2 regions of the Enterobacter sp. UPMP2052 genome follow, and region 2 is predicted to be linked to the other one. Evidence: predicted binding sites of a transcription regulator. Region 2 holds the regulator's gene; the other holds the start of a gene.

Region 1 (10,749 bases), on a different contig from region 2:
GTGAGCATCGTGCTCATCTTCACCCTGCCGCTGACGCGCTCATGCTGGGAAATCACCCGGCTTTCATTCATTCCTTTCGGGAATGAGGCGGTTCACGTTGACGAACTGAACCCCGACGGTAAAAACGCCCTGATGAACACCGGCGGCACCCTGCTGAATATTCTGTGGTTGATCTTCTTCGGCTGGTGGCTCTGCGTAATGCATATCATTGCCGGTATCGCCCTGTGCATCACGATCATCGGCATCCCGGTTGGGATTGCGAATTTCAAAATTGCCGCCATTGCCCTGTGGCCGGTTGGGCGTCGTGTCGTCCCGGTAGAAGTGGCGCGCGCCGCGCGTGAAGCCAATGCCCGTCGTCGTTTCCAGTAAATAAGGACAGGCCGAGCTCATGCTAAGCCCACTGATTCGCCGTTATACCTGGAACAGTACCTGGCTATACAACGCCAGGATTTTTATCGCCCTGTGTGGCACGGTCGCCCTGCCGTGGTGGCTCGATGACGTAAAGCTTACCATTCCACTCACCCTCGGCGTGGTCGCCGGGGCGCTGGCCGACCTGGACGACCGCCTGACAGGACGTCTGCGCAATTTAGTCATCACCCTGATCTGTTTTTTCATTGCTTCAGCCTCGGTTGAGCTGCTGTTTCCCTGGCCGTGGCTGTTTGCCCTGGGGCTGACGCTCTCGACCAGCGGTTTTATCCTGCTGGGCGGGCTGGGACAACGCTATGCCACTATCGCCTTTGGCGCTCTGCTGATTGCGATCTACACCATGCTGGGCGTCTCTCTTTACGATCAATGGTATCAGCAGCCCGTTCTGCTGTTACTCGGCGCAATCTGGTACAACCTGCTGACGTTAACCGGGCATCTGATTTTTCCCGTGCGGGCGTTGCAGGACAACCTGGCGCGGAGCTATGAACAGCTTGCCCAGTATCTCGAACTGAAATCCCGGCTTTTTGACCCGGATATCGACGAAGAGAGCCAGGCACCGCTTTACAATCTGGCGCTGGCGAATGGCCAACTGGTGGCGACGTTAAACCAGACTAAAGCCTCGCTGCTCACCCGTCTGCGCGGCGATCGCGGACAGCGCGGCACCCGCCGAACGTTGCACTATTACTTTGTCGCGCAGGATATCCACGAGCGCGCAAGCTCCTCGCACGTGCAGTATGCGGCTCTGCGTGAGAAGTTCCGCTACAGCGACGTGATGTTCCGTTTCCAGCGGCTGCTGTCGATGCAGTCCCAGGCCTGCCAGCAGCTGGCGCGATCCATACTGCTGCGCACGCCCTACCAGCATGACCCGCGTTTTGAACATGCCTTTAGCCATCTTGATGCGGCGCTCGATCGCGTGCAGGCCAGTGGAACGTCGCCGGAGCAGATCAAGGCACTCGGTTTTCTGCTCAATAACCTGCGGGCGATTGATGCTCAGCTGGCGACCATTGAATCCGAGCAGGCGATGGCCCTGCCGGGTAACGATGCCGAAAACCAGCTGGCGGACGATAGCCTGCACGGATTTAGCGACATGTGGCTGCGCCTGAGCCGCAACTTCACGCCGGAATCCGCGCTGTTTCGCCACGCGTTGAGGATGTCGCTGGTACTGTGTGTGGGTTATGCCTTCATTCAGATAACCGGCCTGCAACACGGTTACTGGATCCTGCTGACCAGCCTGTTTGTCTGCCAGCCTAACTATAACGCCACGCGACACCGCCTTGCGCTGCGTGTTATCGGTACGCTGGTGGGCGTTGCTATTGGGCTACCGGTGCTCTATTTCGTTCCGTCCGTTGAAGGGCAACTCATTCTTATCGTCATAACGGGGGTGTTATTCTTTGCGTTTCGAAACGTCCAGTACGCGCATGCCACCATGTTCATTACCCTGCTAGTGCTGCTCTGCTTCAACCTGCTGGGCGAAGGCTTCGAGGTTGCCCTGCCGCGCGTGATTGATACTTTAATCGGCTGCGCTATCGCCTGGGCGGCGGTGAGTTTTATCTGGCCCGACTGGCGTTTTCGCAATCTGCCGCGCGTGGTAGACAGAGCGATGAACGCAAACTGTCGTTACCTTGACGCCATTCTTGAGCAATACCACCAGGGGCGTGATAACCGTCTGGCCTACCGTATAGCCCGCCGGGATGCGCACAACAGCGATGCCGAACTGGCTTCCGTGGTCTCGAATATGTCTACGGAACCCCGGGCCACACCCGACATCCGGGAAACCGCCTTTCGCCTGCTGTGCCTGAACCATACGTTTACCAGCTATATTTCCACGCTGGGTGCCCACCGCGAGAAGCTGAAAAACACCGCCATCCTGAACCTGCTGGATGATGCTGTGTGCTACGTCGACGATGCCCTTCACCATCAGCCAGCCGACGAGCCGAAAGTTCAGCAGGCGCTGGATGAACTGTCCCAGCGAATTGCGCATCTCGATCCGGGAACCGACAACAAAGCTCCGCTGGTTTTGCAGCAGATCGGCCTGCTTATTGCTTTGCTGCCGGAAATTTGCCGACTGCAACAGCAGATTGCTACCTGGCGGAACGACTCTCCTGCACCTCAGGCAGTGTATTAAACCACTCCGTAAGCTCCCGGCGAATGTTCGCCGGGAGTGCCGCCTCATGCATCCCCTCAATGGCCCCTTCAAGGGCAAAAAGCACCTTGATACTGAGCGCCCGGTTTTTCGATCTAATTTTTAGCCAGCTGGTCTTTGCGCCGAGTTCCCGCAACGTCTCTTCATTCGTAATGCCGGCTTCGTAGAGCAACACTTCAATCTGGAAAGTCAGGTTAGGCAGATCCTTGAGCCGGTTTCGTTGATAGCGCAGGCTACGCTCTTTTCGTGCCGCATCGAGGGCATAAGTGGAAAGCTGAAGCAGTTTTTGCCGATCCTGCCACAGCCCTTCATCCACGCGATAGTAATTCAGCAGGACGGGGCGGCCTCGCTTAACAAGCGTTAAGAAAGAAGAAGGATGCTTGACGCAATAGGTCGCGCTCTCCTCGCAGGCACGCAGGTAAAGTTCACCGTCTGACACCATGGCAAACACCGCATCGTCTACCGCCAGGGTGTAGCCGCCGAACAGCGCCCGATGGTGAATTTCACCCAGAGGGGAGAGGTATTCCTGCGATTTATAAATCCGTTCATATGATATCTTTTTCATGATATTTCCATTAAAAATCAACTATTAACGACAAAATTTATCACTAGCGGATCCGTTAGCAGGAACATAGGCAACTTATGGCTCATGAGCAAGATGATTTTTTCGGACACGCCAGGAAAGGACCAAATTTGCGAGTTGCTTTCCGAAAATGAGGTTGATCTTTATGCACACAGGGGTTACTGTATATCCATACAGTAACTACAGGGCTGGAATGAATATGTACACTTCAGGCTATGCAAATCGCTCAACATCTCTCTCAACTTCTGCTGGCGATGTCGCGCAAAATTCCACCGGTCGCGTGTCGACAGGTCTTATCAGTGAAGTGGTTTATCGTGAAGACCAGCCCATGTTAACGCAGCTGTTGCTGTTGCCGCTGTTACAACAGCTCGGACAACAATCGCGCTGGCAGCTTTGGCTGACGCCACAGCAAAAATTAAGCCGGGAATGGGTTCAGTCTGCGGGCCTGCCGCTGACCAAGGTGATGCAGATCAACCAACTCTCCCCGTGTGATACGGTTGAGTCGATGATCCGCGCGTTACGCACCGGAAATTACAGCGTGGTGATCGGGTGGCTGTCGGAAGAACTGACGGAAGAAGAGCATCATCGTTTGACCGAAGCAGCAGAAGATGGTCATGCAATCGGGTTTATTATGCGTCCCGTACGTGCCGATTCTTATCGCAGAGGACAACATTCAGGGCTAAAAATTCACTCGAATTTGTATCACTGAGTAAATTTAAGAGTTTTCCTGGAATTTTTTTCGACACTCAGTTGTGTAAATAGTTCAAAAAGCAAAACCTGCGGCAAGGCTTGTCTGGAGCGGTTCTCGTTAATTTTACTGTACAAAATTCGTTCGTAAAATGTTAAATATTCGCTATACGGAACTTTTTTTTTCATATGCCTGACAGAGTTCACACTTGTAAGTTTTCATCTACGTTGTAGACTTTACATCGCTAGGGGTGCTCGGCCTAAGCCGAAGATATCGGTAGACTTATATTTGACCACGCCCCCCGGTGAAGGATTTAACCGTGATTTCTCCGTGGAGATCTTCATGGCAAATTTTGGATGATAACGAGGCGCAAAAAATGAAAAAGACAGCTATCGCGATTGCAGTGGCACTGGCTGGCTTCGCTACCGTAGCGCAGGCCGCTCCGAAAGATAATACCTGGTATGCAGGTGGTAAACTGGGCTGGTCTCAGTTCCATGACACCGGCTGGTACAACAGCAGCCTGAACAACGATGGCCCAACTCACGAGAGCCAGCTGGGTGCAGGCGCGTTCGGTGGCTATCAGGTTAACCCGTATGTTGGTTTTGAAATGGGTTACGACTGGTTAGGTCGTATGCCATACAAAGGCGACAACGTAAATGGCGCTTTCAAAGCTCAAGGCGTTCAGCTGACCGCTAAACTGGGTTACCCAGTAACTGACGATCTGGACGTGTACACCCGTCTGGGCGGCATGGTATGGCGTGCAGACTCCAGCAACAGCATCGCTGGCGACGACCATGACACTGGCGTTTCCCCAGTATTCGCTGGTGGCGTTGAGTGGGCTATGACCCGTGACATCGCTACCCGTCTGGAATACCAGTGGGTTAACAACATCGGCGACGGTGCTACCGTTGGCGTTCGTCCAGACAACGGCATGCTGAGCGTTGGTGTTTCTTACCGTTTCGGTCAGCAGGAAGATGCGCCAGTCGTAGCTCCAGCACCGGCTCCAGCGCCAGAAGTACAGACCAAGCACTTCACTCTGAAGTCTGACGTTCTGTTCAACTTCAACAAAGCTACCCTGAAACCAGAAGGTCAGCAGGCACTGGATCAGCTGTACACCCAGCTGAGCAACCTGGATCCTAAAGACGGTTCTGTAGTGGTTCTGGGCTTCACCGACCGTATCGGTTCTGACGCTTACAACCAGGGTCTGTCCGAGAAACGTGCACAGTCTGTAGTTGATTACCTGGTATCTAAAGGTATCCCAGCTAACAAGATCTCCCCACGTGGTATGGGCGAATCTAACCCAGTGACTGGCAACACCTGTGACAACGTGAAACCTCGCGCTGCACTGATCGACTGCCTGGCTCCAGATCGTCGCGTAGAGATCGAAGTTAAAGGCATCAAAGACGTTGTAACTCAGCCAGCGGCATAAGTTAGCGTCTTATAAAAAAACCCCGCATTGCGGGGTTTTTTATTGCCTGAAGAAAGCCAGAAACTATTTTTTGCCCAGCAGCGCCTGCAGATCGTTTTTCAACGTCGACATCTGACTGGCATACTTTTCTTTATGTTCCGCATCTTCAATCAGCTGCACCACCGTTTCCGACAGGGTTTTCCCGCGCCGCTGCGCAAGCCCCGCCAGCCGTTGCCAGACCATAAACTCCAGATCGATTGATTTTTTACGGGTGTGCTGATGCTCGGCATTAAAATGCCGCTTGCGACGCGCCCGAATCGTCTGCTTCATCCGGTTCAACAGTGCCGGGTTGATATGCTTTTCAATCCAGCCGTTAACCAATACCGGTTCGTTTTCGAGGGTCAGCAAAATATCTACGGCGTCTTGCGCCGCGCTGGCTTCGAGGTAGCAGGTGATCAACTCGCCCTCACGGTGCTTTTTGACCAGGTACTTCCATTTCCAGCCGCTTTCGAGGTTTTCCAGTTGTTGATATTTCATTGCGATCTCAGTGTTACCACGTAACTCTGTTCAGAATATCAGTTTTTTAGCAATCTGCTGAAAAGAAATCATAACCTGTGCAGCATTGCAGGAGAATCCCCTGTCGAAATCCCCATTCCCGCTTGGGAAGAGGCCTCCGCTTACGGTATACTCCACGGTTTTACATCTGACTAAAAAACATCAACTTTGACCATTACGAAACTTGCATGGCGTGACCTGGTTCCCGATACCGAGAGCTATCAGGAGCTGTTTGCACAGCCAGACCTCACAAAAGAAAACGAATTCATACTTAGCGATACACAACCGCGTTTGCATTATGCGCTGGAGCAGGTGTTAAGCCCGTGGGCGACATCTCCTTTCATGCTGCTCAAAGCCCCGGAAGAAGCCGAGTATTTGACGCTTCTGGGTGATGCCATGCGCCAGTTGCGGTCAGAAACGAACGACGTCTTTGGCGGCCACTATCGTATCGCAGGGCAACATATCACCTTTACACCCGCTGACGAGGCGGATGGGCTTTTTGCGTCGAAAGGGGATGTCATTACCACCAACTGGGCAGAAGCAGAACAGCTCTTTGGCTGCCTCCGTCAGTTTAACGGCGAGCTGACGCTGCAGCCGGGGCTGGTGCACCGCGCAAATGGCGGCGTGTTGATTATCTCGCTGCGCACCCTCCTCTCTCAGCCGCTGCTTTGGATGCGCCTGAAAACGATCGTGACCCAGCAGCGCTTCGACTGGGTGAGTTACGATGAATCGCGCCCTCTTCCCGTCGCAGTACCGTCGATGCCGCTGTCCCTTACCGTGGTGTTGACCGGCGATCGTGAATCTCTGGCCGATTTCCAGGAAATGGAGCCAGAACTGGCCGAGCAGGCTATTTACAGCGAATTTGAAGATACGCTCCAGATAACCGATGCGGATGATATGGCGCAATGGTGCCATTGGGTGATGGGCCTGGCGCAGCGTGCTTCGCTGCCAACGCCTGCTCCGGATGCCTGGCCCGGTCTCATCCGGGAAGCCGTACGCTACACCGGCGATCAGGAAACCCTGCCGCTCTCTCCGCTGTGGATCGCCAGACAGCTGCGCGAAGTGGGCGTGATAAGCGGTGACGCGGCCTTCAGCAGCGAGCAACTTTCCCAGATGCTTGCGCAGCGTGAATGGCGCGAAGGATATCTGGCCGAGCGCATGCAGGATGAGATCCTGCTGGAGCAGATCCTCGTCGAAACCGAAGGCGAGCGTATTGGGCAGATTAACGCCCTCTCCGTGATTGAGTTCCCGGGGCACCCGCGCGCGTTTGGCGAACCTTCCCGTATCAGCTGCGTTGTTCATGTTGGTGACGGTGAGTTTACCGACATTGAGCGTAAAGCAGAGCTGGGCGGGAATATTCACGCCAAAGGCATGATGATCATGCAGGCGTTCCTGATGTCGGAACTGCAGCTTGAGCAGCAGATCCCCTTCTCGGCCTCACTGACCTTTGAGCAATCCTACAGTGAAGTAGACGGTGACAGCGCTTCGATGGCGGAGCTGTGTGCGTTAATCAGCGCCCTGGCAGAAGTGCCCATTAACCAGAATATTGCGATTACGGGTTCAGTCGATCAGTTTGGTCGCGCTCAGCCGGTTGGCGGCCTGAACGAGAAAATCGAAGGCTTCTTCTCCATCTGCCAGCAGCGCGGCCTGAACGGCAAACAGGGTGTGATCATTCCTGCGCCGAACGCTCGCCATCTGAGCCTTAGCCAGGCGTTGCTCGAGGCCGTAGAACAGGAGCAATTCGCCATCTGGGCCATCGAAGGCATTGAGGATGCGCTACCCTTACTGACAAACCTGAACTGGGATGGTGAAGGCCAGACAACCCTCATGCAGACCATTCAGGAACGCATCGCTCAGGCGACACAACAGGATGCACGCCATCGTTATCCATGGCCATTACGCTGGTTAAGCTGGTTTAGTCCGAACTGATCGGACTTGTTCAGCGTACACGTGTTAGCTATCCTGCGTGCTTCACTAAAATAAGGCTTACTGAGAACATGGTAGATAAACGCGAATCCTATACAAAAGAAGACCTTCTTGCCTCTGGTCGTGGTGAACTGTTTGGCGCTAACGGCCCGCAGTTACCGGCCCCAAGCATGCTGATGATGGATCGTGTCGTGAAAATGACCGAAACCGGCGGCAACTTTGATAAAGGTTATGTTGAAGCGGAACTCGATATCAACCCGGACCTGTGGTTCTTCGGTTGCCACTTTATTGGCGATCCGGTAATGCCTGGCTGCCTGGGCCTGGACGCTATGTGGCAGCTGGTTGGCTTCTACCTGGGTTGGCTGGGTGGCGAAGGTAAAGGCCGCGCGCTGGGCGTGGGCGAAGTGAAATTCACCGGCCAGGTTCTGCCTACTGCGAAGAAAGTGACTTACCGTATTCACTTCAAACGTATTGTTAACCGTCGCCTGATCATGGGCCTGGCGGATGGCGAAGTGCTGGTAGACGGTCGTCTGATCTACTCCGCGAGCGATCTTAAAGTGGGTCTGTTCCAGGACACCTCCGCGTTCTGATGACCGCGCTGTAGCACTCCCCAGAAAGGCGAAACCTCCGCAGTGCGGAGGTTTCTTTTTTAAAGAGACGTTATCAAGCAAGTACTGCCCTGTCTCCGATGGCTTCTCGCCAGCCCCCTAACCATTGCGACCTCTGATTCAAGGTTTGATAGGGACACATTTCTTTTGAACGTCCGGCGATGCCAGCCTGATAACCACGTTGATGAGCCCTTTCCAGGCGATCTCGTTTCTGTCTCTTCATGCCTCGTTTCCCTCATTCTTTTGTCTGGTGGAAAGAAAACAGTGGTTGCAAAGTATGCAAGCACAGTAAACGAATAACCCGAATCATCTTCTGCGTCAACGGTCAAAATTCATACGGATGTCATATTTGTGAACTATACGGAAGTTCATTTGTACAAAAAATGTGATGAAGCACAAGTAACAACCTGATGGTAAACCGAAAAAAAAACCGCCGTGAGCGGATGGCTGACGGCGGTTTTTGATTATGAATTTTACTTATGGAAGCCGGGCGATCTCACGCGCGATATTCGCCGATTCCTGTGCCCAGCCCTGGGCCAGCACTTTCACCATCTCGTCATAACCATCTTTTTGCTGCTTCATTTCCAGATGGAACGGGCGCTTAATCAGCTGTCCTTGGTGATTCAGCAGCCATTCGCCACTGATCACCACGGCACCGTCATAGCGGCCATGGAAGCCCGTTACCGTGACGTTCAGCGTATCCTGATCGCTTCCCAGCGGCTGAGACGCGACAATCCACCCGGGAAGCTGGCTGCTCAGATTCGCCACCAGCGTGTTACGCAACTGCTGATCCAGCGGGCTGGCCCAAAGATTATTGTTGGCAATCACGTACTGGACATCGCTGGTCTGGTACACCACGCCGTTACCCGCCAGATAATCCGGAACCGCTACCTGTTCTACCCACAGCAGACGGTTACCCTGCGAAGCGCTGCTTTGCGCGCCCGACTGGGCGTTCAACGGCAGCTGATAGTAGCTTTTATTTTCACTCCCCGAGCTACAGGCCGTTAATACCAGCGCTCCGACAATTACCAGCCATTTTTTCATTGTTTCGCCCTCTTAGGCTCAGGATCCTTTTTATCTTTCGCTTCAAACACCAGCGCGTTGCTCTTCTCGTTGAGCGTTTTCAGAACCGGCTGGAGTTCACGCAACACCTGATCAAGACGCTGCATATCGGCCACCATCTTATTGTAGGCCGCCGATCCCGGCTGGAAGCCCTGCATGCTGCGATTCAGTTCACGCAGCGTTTTCTGCATGTCCTGCGGCAGCTGCTGCATGGACTGGCTTGCAGTGATCTTGTTGATATTATCAAGCGTGGTCTGCAGACGGCGCATGGTCGCCTGGCTCTGACTCAGCGAGTTGGTCGCCGCTTCAATCATCGGGTTCAACGGCAGATTGTTAATCTTATCCAGCGTATCCATCAGACGCTGCTGGATCTGTGCCAGACCACTGCTGACCGTTGGAATGATTTTGTAGCCGCCAAATTCGCGCTGGCCGGTGATGGCAGGTGCTTTAGGATAGAAATCCATATCGACATACAGCGCGCCCGTCACCAGGTTGCCGGTCTTCAGCGAGCCGCGCAGCCCGCGGTTCATCAGCTCGGTGATATGCGCGCCGATATCCTGATTTTCGCCAATCTGGTTGATGAGACGCTCTGGCTCAATGCGAATCAGCACCGGAATGCGATAATCGTCGTCCAGCACCTGACGCAGGCCTGGAACGAAGAACGGTACCTGTCCGACCGTACCCAGGCGGATCCCACGGAACTCAACCGGCGCACCCGGCTGCAGGCCACGTACGGAATCTTTAAAGAACATCAGGTAGTCGATGTGATCGGTATAGAGCGCATCCTGAATGCTTTTCTGATCGTCAAAGAGCCTGAAGGCGGTTTTCTCAGCAACAGGCTGCCCGATGTCGATCCCCTCTGGCACATCGAAGCTCACTCCACCGCCAAAGAGCGTGGTCAGAGATCCCATTTCAACGCGCATTCCGGCAGAGGTCAGATCCACGGCGATCCCGCTGTCTTTCCAGAAACGAACGTTGCTGGTCACCAGACGATCGTTTGGCGCATTGATAAACAGCTGATAGCTGATGGTGCGCTTTTGCGGATCGAAAGTGCTGGTTTCAACCGAGCCAACGCGATAGCCCCGGAACAATACCGGGTCGCCAGGCGAGAGCTGACCGGCTTTTTTGCTGTCGAGGATAACGCGAATCCCTTTTGCATCCGGTGGCGCAAGCGGCGGTGAGTCTAACAACTGATACTGGGCAGGCTGGGTGCCTTTGCTCCCCGGCTGCAGCTCAATATAGGCGCCGGACAACAGCGTGCCTAAGCCGCTGATGCCTTCTCTTCCGACCTGGGGTTTAACCACCCAGAATACGGAATCATTATGAAGTAGCTTCTCCATCCCGGCATGT
Region 2 (10,749 bases):
CAGGTTGAAAACAAAGCTATCGGTATTAACTACATCGATACCTACATTCGCGGCGGTCTCTATCCGCCACCGTCCATGCCGAGCGGGCTGGGAACCGAAGCGGCGGGCGTGGTCATCGGCGTCGGCAGCGCGGTTAAGCATCTTAAAGAGGGCGATCGCGTGGTGTACGCCCAGTCGGCGCTCGGCGCGTACAGCTCTGTCCACAACGTTCCGGCGGATAAAGCCGCCCTGCTGCCGAATGCGATCTCCTTTGAACAGGCCGCGGCCTCATTCCTGAAAGGGCTGACGGTCTATTACCTGCTGCGCAAAACCTACGAAATCAAACCGGACGAGCAGTTCCTGTTCCACGCCGCCGCCGGGGGCGTAGGGTTAATCGCCTGTCAGTGGGCGAAGGCGTTAGGTGCGAAGCTGATTGGCACCGTAGGCAGCGCGCAAAAAGCCCAGCGCGCAAAAGAGGCGGGCGCGTGGCAGATCATTAACTACCGTGAAGAGAGCCTCGTCGAGCGTTTAAAAGAGATCACCGGCGGCAAAAAAGTGCGCGTGGTGTATGACTCGGTAGGCAAAGACACCTGGGAATCGTCGCTGGACTGCCTGCAGCGCCGCGGCCTGATGGTCAGCTTCGGTAACGCCTCCGGGGCCGTGACCGGCGTTAACCTTGGGATTTTGAACCAGAAAGGGTCGCTGTACGTGACGCGTCCTTCCCTGCAGGGCTACATCACCAACCGGGAGGAGCTGGAGGAAGCCAGCAACGAATTGTTCTCGTTGATCGCCAGCGGCGTGATTAAGGTGGATGTGGCAGAAGCGCAGAAATATCCGCTGGCCGATGCGCAGCGTGCGCACGAGGTGCTGGAGAGTCGGGCGACACAGGGGTCAAGTCTGCTTATTCCCTGATCCCTGAAAAGAAATTGGGCTTCCCGTGGGAAGCCCTTTCTTTTTTTAGTTCGGCTGTATGTAGGGTACAGCTCGATGAATTCTGTAGCGGCAGCCATAGTGACAGATTCGATAAGTAAATCCTATTCTGTTCTAAGCCCCGTCGCCGGAAAAGTTGCAGGTATGTGACGAACCCCTCAATACCTTAGTAACGGAACCGGTTATTACGCTGATAAGTGGGGAGTTTTGGCGATTTAATGGCCCGTATAGCCCACACGACGGCAACCGCCAGCAGCAGCCACGGCAGCAGCTTGATCGTCAGGGCAAACAACCCGCCGATAAACATCACCACCGTTGCGACGACCAGCGCCGCGAGAATGCCGAGTAACGAGACGCCCGTCACCATCAGCATGACAAAAAAGCCAATCACAAAAAGTAGTTCCAGCATGGTGCTCTCCCACGAGTTCCCGAATAATGCGTTAACCATTACAAGAAACGTGCCAAAACTAACCCGTTGTTCTGAAAGCAAAACGCCCCGCAGGATTTTGCGAGGCGTAGTGAATTTGACTATCTTTTAGCGAAATTTATCGCTTATCGGCAACCAGACGCAGGGCGTGCTCAAGCACGTCAATATCGGCCCCCGCTTTGTGCGCATTTTCACTGAGATAGCGTCGCCACTGGCGCGCCCCCGGAATCCCCTGGAACAGGCCGAGCATGTGACGCGTAATGTGGCCGAGCCAGGTTCCGTTGCTCAGCTCGCGTTCAATGTAAGGGTACATTGCGCGTACGACGGATACGGGGTCAGTATCAGCACCCTCGACGCCAAAGATTTCGCGATCGACCGTCGCCAGGATGCCAGGGTTTTGATACGCCTCGCGACCAACCATCACGCCGTCCATATGCGCCAGATGCGTTTTGGCCTCTTCAAGCGATTTTATGCCGCCGTTAATCGACATCGTCAGATGCGGGAAGTCACGCTTCAGCTGGTATACGCGCGGGTAGTCCAGCGGGGGGATTTCACGGTTCTCTTTCGGGCTAAGGCCGGAGAGCCAGGCTTTACGCGCGTGGATGATGAACATCTCGCACTCCCCTTTGCCTGAGACCGTGTCGATGAAATCGCACAGGAATTCGTAGCTGTCCTGGTCGTCAATGCCGATACGCGTTTTCACCGTGACCGGAATCGAAACCACGTCGCGCATGGCTTTGATACTGTCGGCAACCAGCTGCGCGTTCCCCATCAGGCATGCGCCAAACATACCGTTTTGCACGCGATCGGACGGGCAGCCTACGTTGAGGTTGATCTCGTCGTAACCGCGCGCTTCGGCAAGCTTCGCGCACTGCGCCAGCGCCGCCGGATCGCTCCCGCCCAGCTGCAGCGCAACCGGATGCTCTTCGTCGCTGTAGGCCAGATAGTCCCCTTTTCCGTGGATAATCGCCCCGGTGGTCACCATTTCGGTGTACAGCAGCGTATGGCGGGAGAGCTGGCGCAGGAAGTAGCGGCAGTGTCTGTCCGTCCAGTCAAGCATCGGCGCTATGGAGAAACGGTGAGCGGGGAAAGCAGTCTGTAATTCTGACGACATGGCGAAGTTTTAAGCATCTGGTGGAAAAGGGGCGCTACTATAGCACAAAGAAACACCGGAGGCGGAGTGCCTCCGGTGCACTTTAGAAGGTCATGCTGAGCTGCGCGCCTGCGCCCCAGGTTTCATCTTCCCCATACAGTCCCATCAGGTCTACGTGGACCGTGTTGAACGGCGCAAAGCCCAGACCGCCGGTAAAGACATTGCTGTCGTTACCCTTCACGTCGGCACGGTAACCCGCACGCACCGCCAGCCAACTCAGCGGCGTGACTTCAGCACCTACGCCGACGTACTGAGAGGTATCTTCACTCTTAAAGCCTTTGGTTTCGGTCAAGTCACCGTCGGCGGTCAGCGTCACCAGATCGTTATGCCAGGCGGCACCGGCGGTGACCAGCGGGCGGATCTGATAGGTATCTTTGTAGCTCACCACTTCACCCGTGCGGCCATTGCGGATGCGAACATCTTTGGTGTCGATATCGCGCGACATCAGGTTCTGCCCGCTCACGCCCACCGTCCAGTGTTCACCGAAATCGGCGGCAATACCCGCATCAACGTTAAAACCGGTGTCGTCCGTACGGTAGCGGCTATCATTCCACTTGTTGCTGTCGTAATCGTAAATCGATGTGGTGTAGTTATAGACCCAGGTTTTCTGCAATTTTGGCGTCACGCCCACGGAGACCGGTACGCCGCCCAGGTCGAACTGACGGGCAACGGCGATACCGTAGTCGGAGACAATCGCCGCGCGGCCAGAGGCCGTGGAGTTGAGGTTTTTGGTGATTTGGTCAGTACCGTTCAGCGCAGCATCCAGCGCCACGCCTGCGGCCACCGCATCACTTCGTTGGATCCCGCGCAGGTAATCAATATCCTGCTGATCGATAGAGGAGCTGACGCGCCCGTGGGCATAACCTTTAGCCATAAACGCCACGGAGAGCACGTCGTTAGGAATGCTGACGGCAATCCCTGCACCGGCTGAAGCACGGGCGGTTTTGCCTTTAAGGTAATCCAGCTCGTCAGCGAGATCTTTCGCCGCGCCCTGGAACTGATTAATTGAGCCTAACGGATTGGTAATGATGTCGATGGGGGTGAGATTATCAATAACATCCTGATAGCGATTGATCTTATCGTTGATGTTATCAATTTCGTCCTGAAGGTTGTCTTTATCCGTAATTTGCGCGCCAACGGACGGTAATATTACCGTAACATCGTCCTCGGGTTTTGCCTTTGCTAATAACGCCGGGTTGATTAACGCCCCGCTGCCATAGCTCCCCGCCGCGACGCCCGTTCCACCCATTGCGTCGCTTCTCGCCTCCGCCCAGGTATTGGCTGCTCCCGCCTGATTTGCCATAAACAGGGAGACAGCGATGCTAACCACCGAAAATTTAAAATGTTTTTTCACAGTATGCTCGTCTTATAGTCTGTTATGAAATAACTCCCGTCTGTTATCACCCAAACAGGAACGAACTATTGCTGTGAATAAGAACGAAAAGACCCGCTATTTCTTTCCCTAAATAAAATTCCGTGAGGGCCTGTTGTTATGTGTGACGGCCCTCAATATTTATAGAAGAGGAAATTATTTTCGCCCAACTTTTCCATCGTGCGGGCCAAAAAACTGCGGAGGATGGTCAACCCAGCGGTCTTCACGCGTGGCGGCATACACCGGGTTGAGCGGATAGTAGATGCGGTTGTGCTTTTTATTGGCCTCTCCCACCACCAGTAACCGTACCTCCTCCTCGGTATTGTTGATAAAGGTATGGCAAACGCCGGTTCCGGCAGGAAAACCCACGCTGTCGCCCGGTTCCAGCTTCCACAGATAACCGTTGATCCAGGCTTCCGGGTAGCCTTCCAGCACGTAAACAAACTCCTCTTCATCGCTTTCCGCATGCGGATAAGAGGTGCGTCGGCCCGGCGGTAAACGCTCATGATGAATACCCATGCGGCTCAGCCCAAGCCTGCGGGCCAGCGGTGCGCCGATGGAAAACAGTTCGTTGCTATCGGGATAGGTTGCGTCGTCCGGGCCTTCAACGTCGCGCCAGTGTCGAATGCAGTCAGGTCTTTTCATGGTTAATGTCCGCTGTTGCAATGCGACAGGTATAGCACAGCCTGGGGAAACTCGGTGTTTTTAACAGAACATGATAAAGTGAGGGTTTTCCGCCCTATTACACCCGAGGTGCTTCATGGATAAGTCCACAACAGAGCTGTTAGTGCAGGCTGAAAAGCTGTGCGCGCAACGCAATGTGCGCCTGACTCCGCAGCGCCTTGAGGTACTGCGTCTGATGAGCCTGCAACAAGGTGCCATCAGCGCGTACGATCTGCTTGACCTGCTGCGTGAAAGCGAACCGCAGGCAAAACCGCCCACCGTCTATCGCGCGCTGGATTTTCTGCTTGAGCAGGGCTTTGTGCATAAGGTGGAATCGACCAACAGCTACGTGCTGTGTCACCTGTTCGATCAGCCCACCCACACGTCCGCAATGTTTATCTGCGATCGCTGTGGCGCGGTGAAAGAAGAAGGTGCGGAAGGGGTTGAAGACATCATGCATACGCTGGCGGCCAAAATGGGCTTCGCGCTGCGCCATAACGTCATTGAAGCACACGGGTTATGCTCCGCCTGCGTGGAAGTGGAATCCTGCAGCCATCAGGACGCATGTCAGCATGACCACTCCATCCTGGTGAAGAAAAAACCCCGCTAGCGGCAAAAGAAAAGGCGGCTCATGGCCGCCCTCAGGAGTACTTCCGTGTTCGCACGGGTGGTAATCAATTACCAGCGATAGTCGTTACGGGTTTCCCAGTCTTTGACTTCGGTTTCCGCCTGATCTTTCTCGTAACCGTAACGCTCCTGGATTTTACCTACCAGCTGGTCACGTTTACCTTCGATGACGGTCATGTCGTCATCGGTGAGTTTACCCCACTGTTCTTTCGCTTTACCTTTGAATTGCTTCCAGTTGCCGCCGATTTCGTCTTTATTCATAATCGTGTCCTCGTATTAAGCGTAAATTCGTATCGTCCGGTACGTGCATTTCTGCTGGACGTGATAATTATTATAGTCAGGGATTCGGCAGCCCGATTTATATTCAGAATCTTTAACCGTCACGATATATCAGAACGGGCAGGAAACCAGGTGTTGTTTCGCCAGTGACGGTGCCAGATAAAGGCCAGCGAGAGGCCCCGCAGGGAGAGGAATACCGCGAGCGCCAGCCACAAACCATGGTTACCCAGGTACGGCAGCGTAAAGAGCGTCAGACCAAAACCGGCCGCCGCAACTGCCATGCTGTTGCGCATTTCCGCGCCTCGCGTTGCACCAATAAACATACCGTCCAGCAGATAACACCAGACCCCCACCACCGGCAGGATCACCTGCCAGATGAGGTAATGGCTGGCCAGTTCACGCAGCGCCGGGAGTGAGGTGAGCTGCGCGATGATGTGCCCACCGAAACAGGCGTAGATCAGTGCAAATGCCAGTGCGACCAAACCCGACTGACGACACGCCGCCCGCCATACTTCGCGAAGCTGGCCGCTTTCACGCGCACCGTATGCCTGCCCGGAATGGGCTTCAACCGCATAGGCAAAACCATCCAGCGCGTAGGCGGTAAAGGTCAGGAGCGTCATTAACACCGCATTGACGGCAACAATTTCTGGCCCAAGGCGCGCCCCGAAGACCGTCAGCGCACCGAAGCAGAGCTGTAACAGCAGCGAGCGCAGCATGATATCCCGATTGAGCGCCAGCAGCTTACGCATATTGCCCCGCCAGGCGGTTTTGAGCAGCGCAACCGAGATCCCGCGCATCGCCAGAGCGCGCCAGACCATCCACAAGCCAATCAAAAATGTCCCGTACTCGGCGATTGCGGTTGCCAGCGCCGCCCCCCGCACGTTCATATGCAGGCCCATGACCAGCCAGAGATCGAGCACAATGTTGAGCAGGTTACCGACCACCAGCAGGATCACCGGCGCGCGGGCGTACTGCACGCCCAGCAGCCAGCCAAGCAGAACCAGGTTTGCCAGCGAAGCGGGCGCACTCAGCCAGCGGATTTCGAGGAAACGCCGCGCCTGCTCCAGCACTGCTTCGCTGCCGCCCACGATATGCAGCGCCAGGTCTATCAGCGGCGTGCGCAGCAAAACGATCAGCGCGCCTGCACCGAGCGCCAGGAATAAAGGTTGAACCAGCGCACGCGCCAGCCGCAGCGGATCTTTCGCGCCGTAGGCCTGGGCCGTCAGCCCTGTGGTGCTCATGCGTAAAAAGAGCAGCAGCATAAAGAGGAAGCTGGTTGCCGTGGCGCCAATCGCCACGCCGCCCAGATAGACGGGGGAATCCAGATGACCAATAACCGCCGTGTCCACCAGGCCGAGCAGAGGAACGGTAATATTGGAAAAAATCATCGGCAGCGCGAGACGCCAGAGTGCCTTATCAGAAGCAGTCAGCAGTGACATGGGAGAATACCGGGGACGATAAAACGAGACGGGCCGCGGAGAAACCGCAGCCCGTCAGGAAGAGATTACAGCCATTCGCCGTTGCGGATAACGCCAACGGCCAGCCCTTCAATGGAGAAGCTGTGTTCTCGCAGGTCTACCACAATAGGCGTGAATTCGTTGTTTTCCGGCAGCAGCTGCACGGTATTGCCTTGTTTCTTCAGGCGCTTAACGGTCACTTCATCATCAATGCGCGCAACCACAACCTGGCCGTTGCGTACGTCCTGCGTTTTGTGAACCGCCAGCAGATCGCCATCGAGAATACCGATGTCTTTCATCGACATCCCGCTAACGCGCAGCAGGAAATCAGCGCTCGGCTTAAACATACCGGGGTCCACCTGATAGTGGCTTTCGATATGCTGCTGTGCCAGCAGCGGTTCACCCGCCGCAACACGGCCAATCAGCGGAATACCCGTCTCTTCTTCAACAAGCAGGCGAATACCGCGTGATGCGCCAGAAACAATCTCAATGACGCCTTTACGCGCCAGCGCTTTGAGGTGTTCCTCAGCCGCGTTTGGAGAGCGGAAACCCAGACGCTGCGCGATTTCTGCACGCGTGGGTGGCATACCCGTCTGGCCGATATGATCCCGAATGAGATCAAACACCTCTTGCTGCCTGGTCGTTAACGCTTTCATTCCGCCCCCTGGGTGTATATACAGTTATGCTGTGAGTATATACAGTCAAAGGCGATTTTGGAACCAAAAACTGCACAAAAAACCAGGGACTTAATTATTCCTCGAGGCTCATCGGAAATGTGACCAAAGCAGCGTGACCCAGGTGATGGCTGCGATGATAATCGCCAGCAGCACGGCAGCCGATCCCATATCTTTAGCGCGACCCGAAAGCTCATGAAATTCTGAACCAATTCGGTCTACCACTGCCTCAATAGCGCTATTGATAATTTCCACTATCATCACCAGAAGTACGGAACCAATGAGGAGTACGCGGGTTATGGCATCAACATCAAGGAAACACGCGATGATAACCGCGACAATCGCGGCAACCGCTTCCTGGCGGAAAGCAGCTTCATTGATCCATGCGGCGCGGAAACCTTTCCATGAATAGCCTGCAGCTTTGATGATTCGGGTTAACCCAGTGGTATTATTGGCCATTAAAAGAACCTTATAGTGGAAATAGCGTCAGTAACTATACACAAAATCATTCATGCTGCCTCAGGCGAGCCTGAAGGATGCAGTGTATATAGCCGCAGCGCGTTTTGCTGCAGCCTGAAGTATGACGGGTAACAACAGAAATCTTGCGCGCTTTCTGTTATCCTTGCGCCGCAATTGCATTATTAACCAGAGGCTTTACATCGTTTATGTCCGGCTGGCCACGAATTTACTACAAGTTACTTAATTTACCATTAAGCGTCCTGGTAAAAAGTAAGTCTATCCCAGCAGAACCCGCGCTGGAATTAGGGCTCGATACGTCGCGCCCTATTATGTACGTTTTGCCTTATAACTCGAAGGCTGACCTACTGACGCTTCGCGCCCAGTGTCTGGCGCATGACCTTCCCGACCCGCTAGAACCGCTGGAAGTTGATGGCACATTGCTGCCACGCTATGTGTTTATCCACGGCGGGCCGCGCGTGTTCACCTATTACACGCCGAAAGAAGAGTCCATCAAGCTGTTCCATGACTATCTTGACCTGCACCGCAGCAATCCTGGCCTGGATGTGCAGATGGTGCCGGTCTCCGTGATGTTTGGTCGTCGTCCGGGCCGCGAAAAAGGCGAGGAGAACCCGCCGCTGCGCATGCTCAACGGCATCCAGAAATTCTTCGCCGTCTCATGGCTGGGGCGCGACAGCTTTGTCCGTTTCTCCCCTTCCGTTTCGTTGCGCCGCATGGCAGACGAACACGGCACCGACAAAATCATTGCGCAAAAACTGGCGCGCGTGGCGCGTATGCACTTTGCGCGTCAGCGTCTGGCCGCGGTTGGCCCGCGTCTCCCGGCGCGTCAGGATCTGTTCAACAAGCTTCTGGCGTCAAAAGCCATTGCTCGCGCCGTCGAAGACGAAGCGCGCAGCAAGAAAATCTCGCATGAGAAAGCCCAGCAAAACGCCATTGCACTGATGGAAGAGATCGCCGCGAACTTCTCTTACGAGATGATCCGGCTTTCTGACCGTATTCTCAGCTTCACGTGGAACCGCCTCTATCAGGGGATTAACGTCCACAACGCCGAGCGCGTGCGTCAGCTGGCACACGACGGCCACGAGATTGTTTATGTGCCCTGCCACCGCAGCCACATGGACTACCTGCTGCTTTCCTACGTGCTTTATCATCAGGGCCTGGTGCCGCCGCACATCGCGGCCGGTATCAACCTGAACTTCTGGCCAGCAGGGCCGATCTTCCGCCGTCTGGGTGCGTTCTTTATTCGCCGTACCTTTAAGGGCAACAAGCTTTACTCCACCGTGTTCCGTGAATATCTGGGCGAGCTGTTCAGCCGCGGTTATTCCGTTGAGTACTTTGTCGAAGGCGGACGCTCCCGAACCGGTCGCCTGCTCGATCCGAAGACCGGCACGCTGTCGATGACCATTCAGGCGATGCTGCGTGGCGGCACGCGTCCGATTACGCTGGTGCCTATCTACATCGGCTATGAGCACGTCATGGAAGTGGGCACCTACGCAAAAGAGCTGCGCGGTGCGACCAAAGAGAAAGAGAGCCTGCCGCAGATGCTGCGTGGGCTGAGCAAACTGCGCAACCTCGGTCAGGGCTACGTGAACTTCGGCGAACCAATGCCGCTGATGACCTACCTTAACCACCACGTTCCGGAGTGGCGCGAATCTATCGACCCCATCGAAGCGGTACGCCCGGCCTGGCTGACGCCAACGGTAAACGGCATCGCCTCGGAGCTGATGGTGCGCATTAACAACGCAGGTGCGGCGAACGCCATGAACCTGTGCTGTACGGCGCTTCTGGCCTCGCGCCAGCGTTCTCTGACTCGTGAACAATTGACCGAGCAGCTCGATTGCTACCTCGACATTATGCGTAATGTTCCGTACTCCACCGACTCTACCGTGCCTTCTGCCACCGCCAGCGAGCTTATCGACCATGCGCTGCAGATGAACAAGTTTGAAGTCGAAAAAGATACGATCGGCGATATCATCATTCTGCCGCGCGAGCAGGCCGTGCTGATGACCTACTATCGCAACAACATCACGCATATGCTGATGCTGCCGTCGCTGATGGCTGCCATCATTACCCAGCATCGTCGTATTTCTCGCCAGGAACTGCTGCGCCATATTGCGGCCATCTACCCGATGCTGAAAGCGGAGCTGTTCCTGCGCTGGAGCAAAGATGAGCTGGCGGCAGAGCTGGATAAATTAACGGAAGAGATGCGTCGTCAGGGGCTGGTGACCGTCACCGAAGACGAGCTGAACATCAACCCATCACGTTCCCGGACGCTGCAACTGCTGGCGGCAGGCGCGCGTGAGACGCTTCAGCGCTACGCTATTACCTTCTGGCTGCTGAGCGCGAACCCGTCCATCAACCGCGGTACGCTGGAAAAAGAGAGCCGGACGCTGGCCCAGCGCCTGTCCGTTCTGCACGGCATTAACGCGCCGGAATTCTTCGACAAGGCCGTGTTCAGCTCTCTGGTGCTGACGCTGCGTGATGAAGGGTTTATCAGCGACACGGGCGATGCCGAGCCGGAAGAGACGATGAAGATCTACCAGATGCTGGCAGACCTGATTACCTCAGACGTGCGTTTAACGATCGAGAGTGCGACGCAGGGCGAATGATGTTAAAGCCGGGTGGCGCTAACGCTTACCCGGCCTACATGTTCCGCTAAATCGTAGGCCGGGTAAGGCGAAGCCGCCACCCGGCTTTTTTATGACCAGTAA

What was found. The regulator LexA, encoded in region 2, represses DNA repair genes until DNA is damaged. The targets are predictions, from matches to a motif close to TNCTGTATGTACATACAGNA.
Region 1: a site for LexA is predicted at 3,312-3,331, ahead of sulA (SOS-induced cell division inhibitor SulA). Genes of this name have one in related genera too.

Annotation. Positions count from the first base shown of each region.
Region 1 is NZ_JBSKJR010000001.1:1,689,276-1,700,024, forward strand. Features, by position in the region: gene ACWKX3_RS07940 (YccF domain-containing protein) at 1-369, shown strand, start outside; gene yccS (YccS family putative transporter) at 389-2,551, shown strand; gene ACWKX3_RS07950 (TfoX/Sxy family DNA transformation protein) at 2,508-3,134, opposite strand; gene sulA (SOS-induced cell division inhibitor SulA) at 3,352-3,861, shown strand; gene ompA (porin OmpA) at 4,217-5,269, shown strand; gene matP (macrodomain Ter protein MatP) at 5,333-5,785, opposite strand; gene ACWKX3_RS07970 (AAA family ATPase) at 5,972-7,732, shown strand; gene fabA (3-hydroxyacyl-[acyl-carrier-protein] dehydratase FabA) at 7,801-8,319, shown strand; gene rmf (ribosome modulation factor) at 8,393-8,560, opposite strand; gene pqiC (membrane integrity-associated transporter subunit PqiC) at 8,815-9,381, opposite strand; gene pqiB (intermembrane transport protein PqiB) at 9,378-10,749, opposite strand, start outside.
Region 2 is NZ_JBSKJR010000012.1:33,221-43,969, reverse strand. Features, by position in the region: gene ACWKX3_RS20730 (quinone oxidoreductase) at 1-891, shown strand, start outside; gene pspG (envelope stress response protein PspG) at 1,076-1,318, opposite strand; gene dusA (tRNA dihydrouridine(20/20a) synthase DusA) at 1,455-2,450, opposite strand; gene traF (conjugal transfer protein TraF) at 2,533-3,792, opposite strand; gene ACWKX3_RS20710 (cupin domain-containing protein) at 4,018-4,506, opposite strand; gene zur (zinc uptake transcriptional repressor Zur) at 4,622-5,134, shown strand; gene ACWKX3_RS20700 (CsbD family protein) at 5,203-5,412, opposite strand; partial or broken gene ACWKX3_RS20695 (hypothetical protein) at 5,461-5,535, opposite strand; gene dinF (MATE family efflux transporter DinF) at 5,532-6,869, opposite strand; gene lexA (transcriptional repressor LexA) at 6,935-7,543, opposite strand; gene ACWKX3_RS20680 (diacylglycerol kinase) at 7,652-8,020, opposite strand; gene plsB (glycerol-3-phosphate 1-O-acyltransferase PlsB) at 8,227-10,647, shown strand; gene ubiA (4-hydroxybenzoate octaprenyltransferase) at 10,737-10,749, opposite strand, start outside.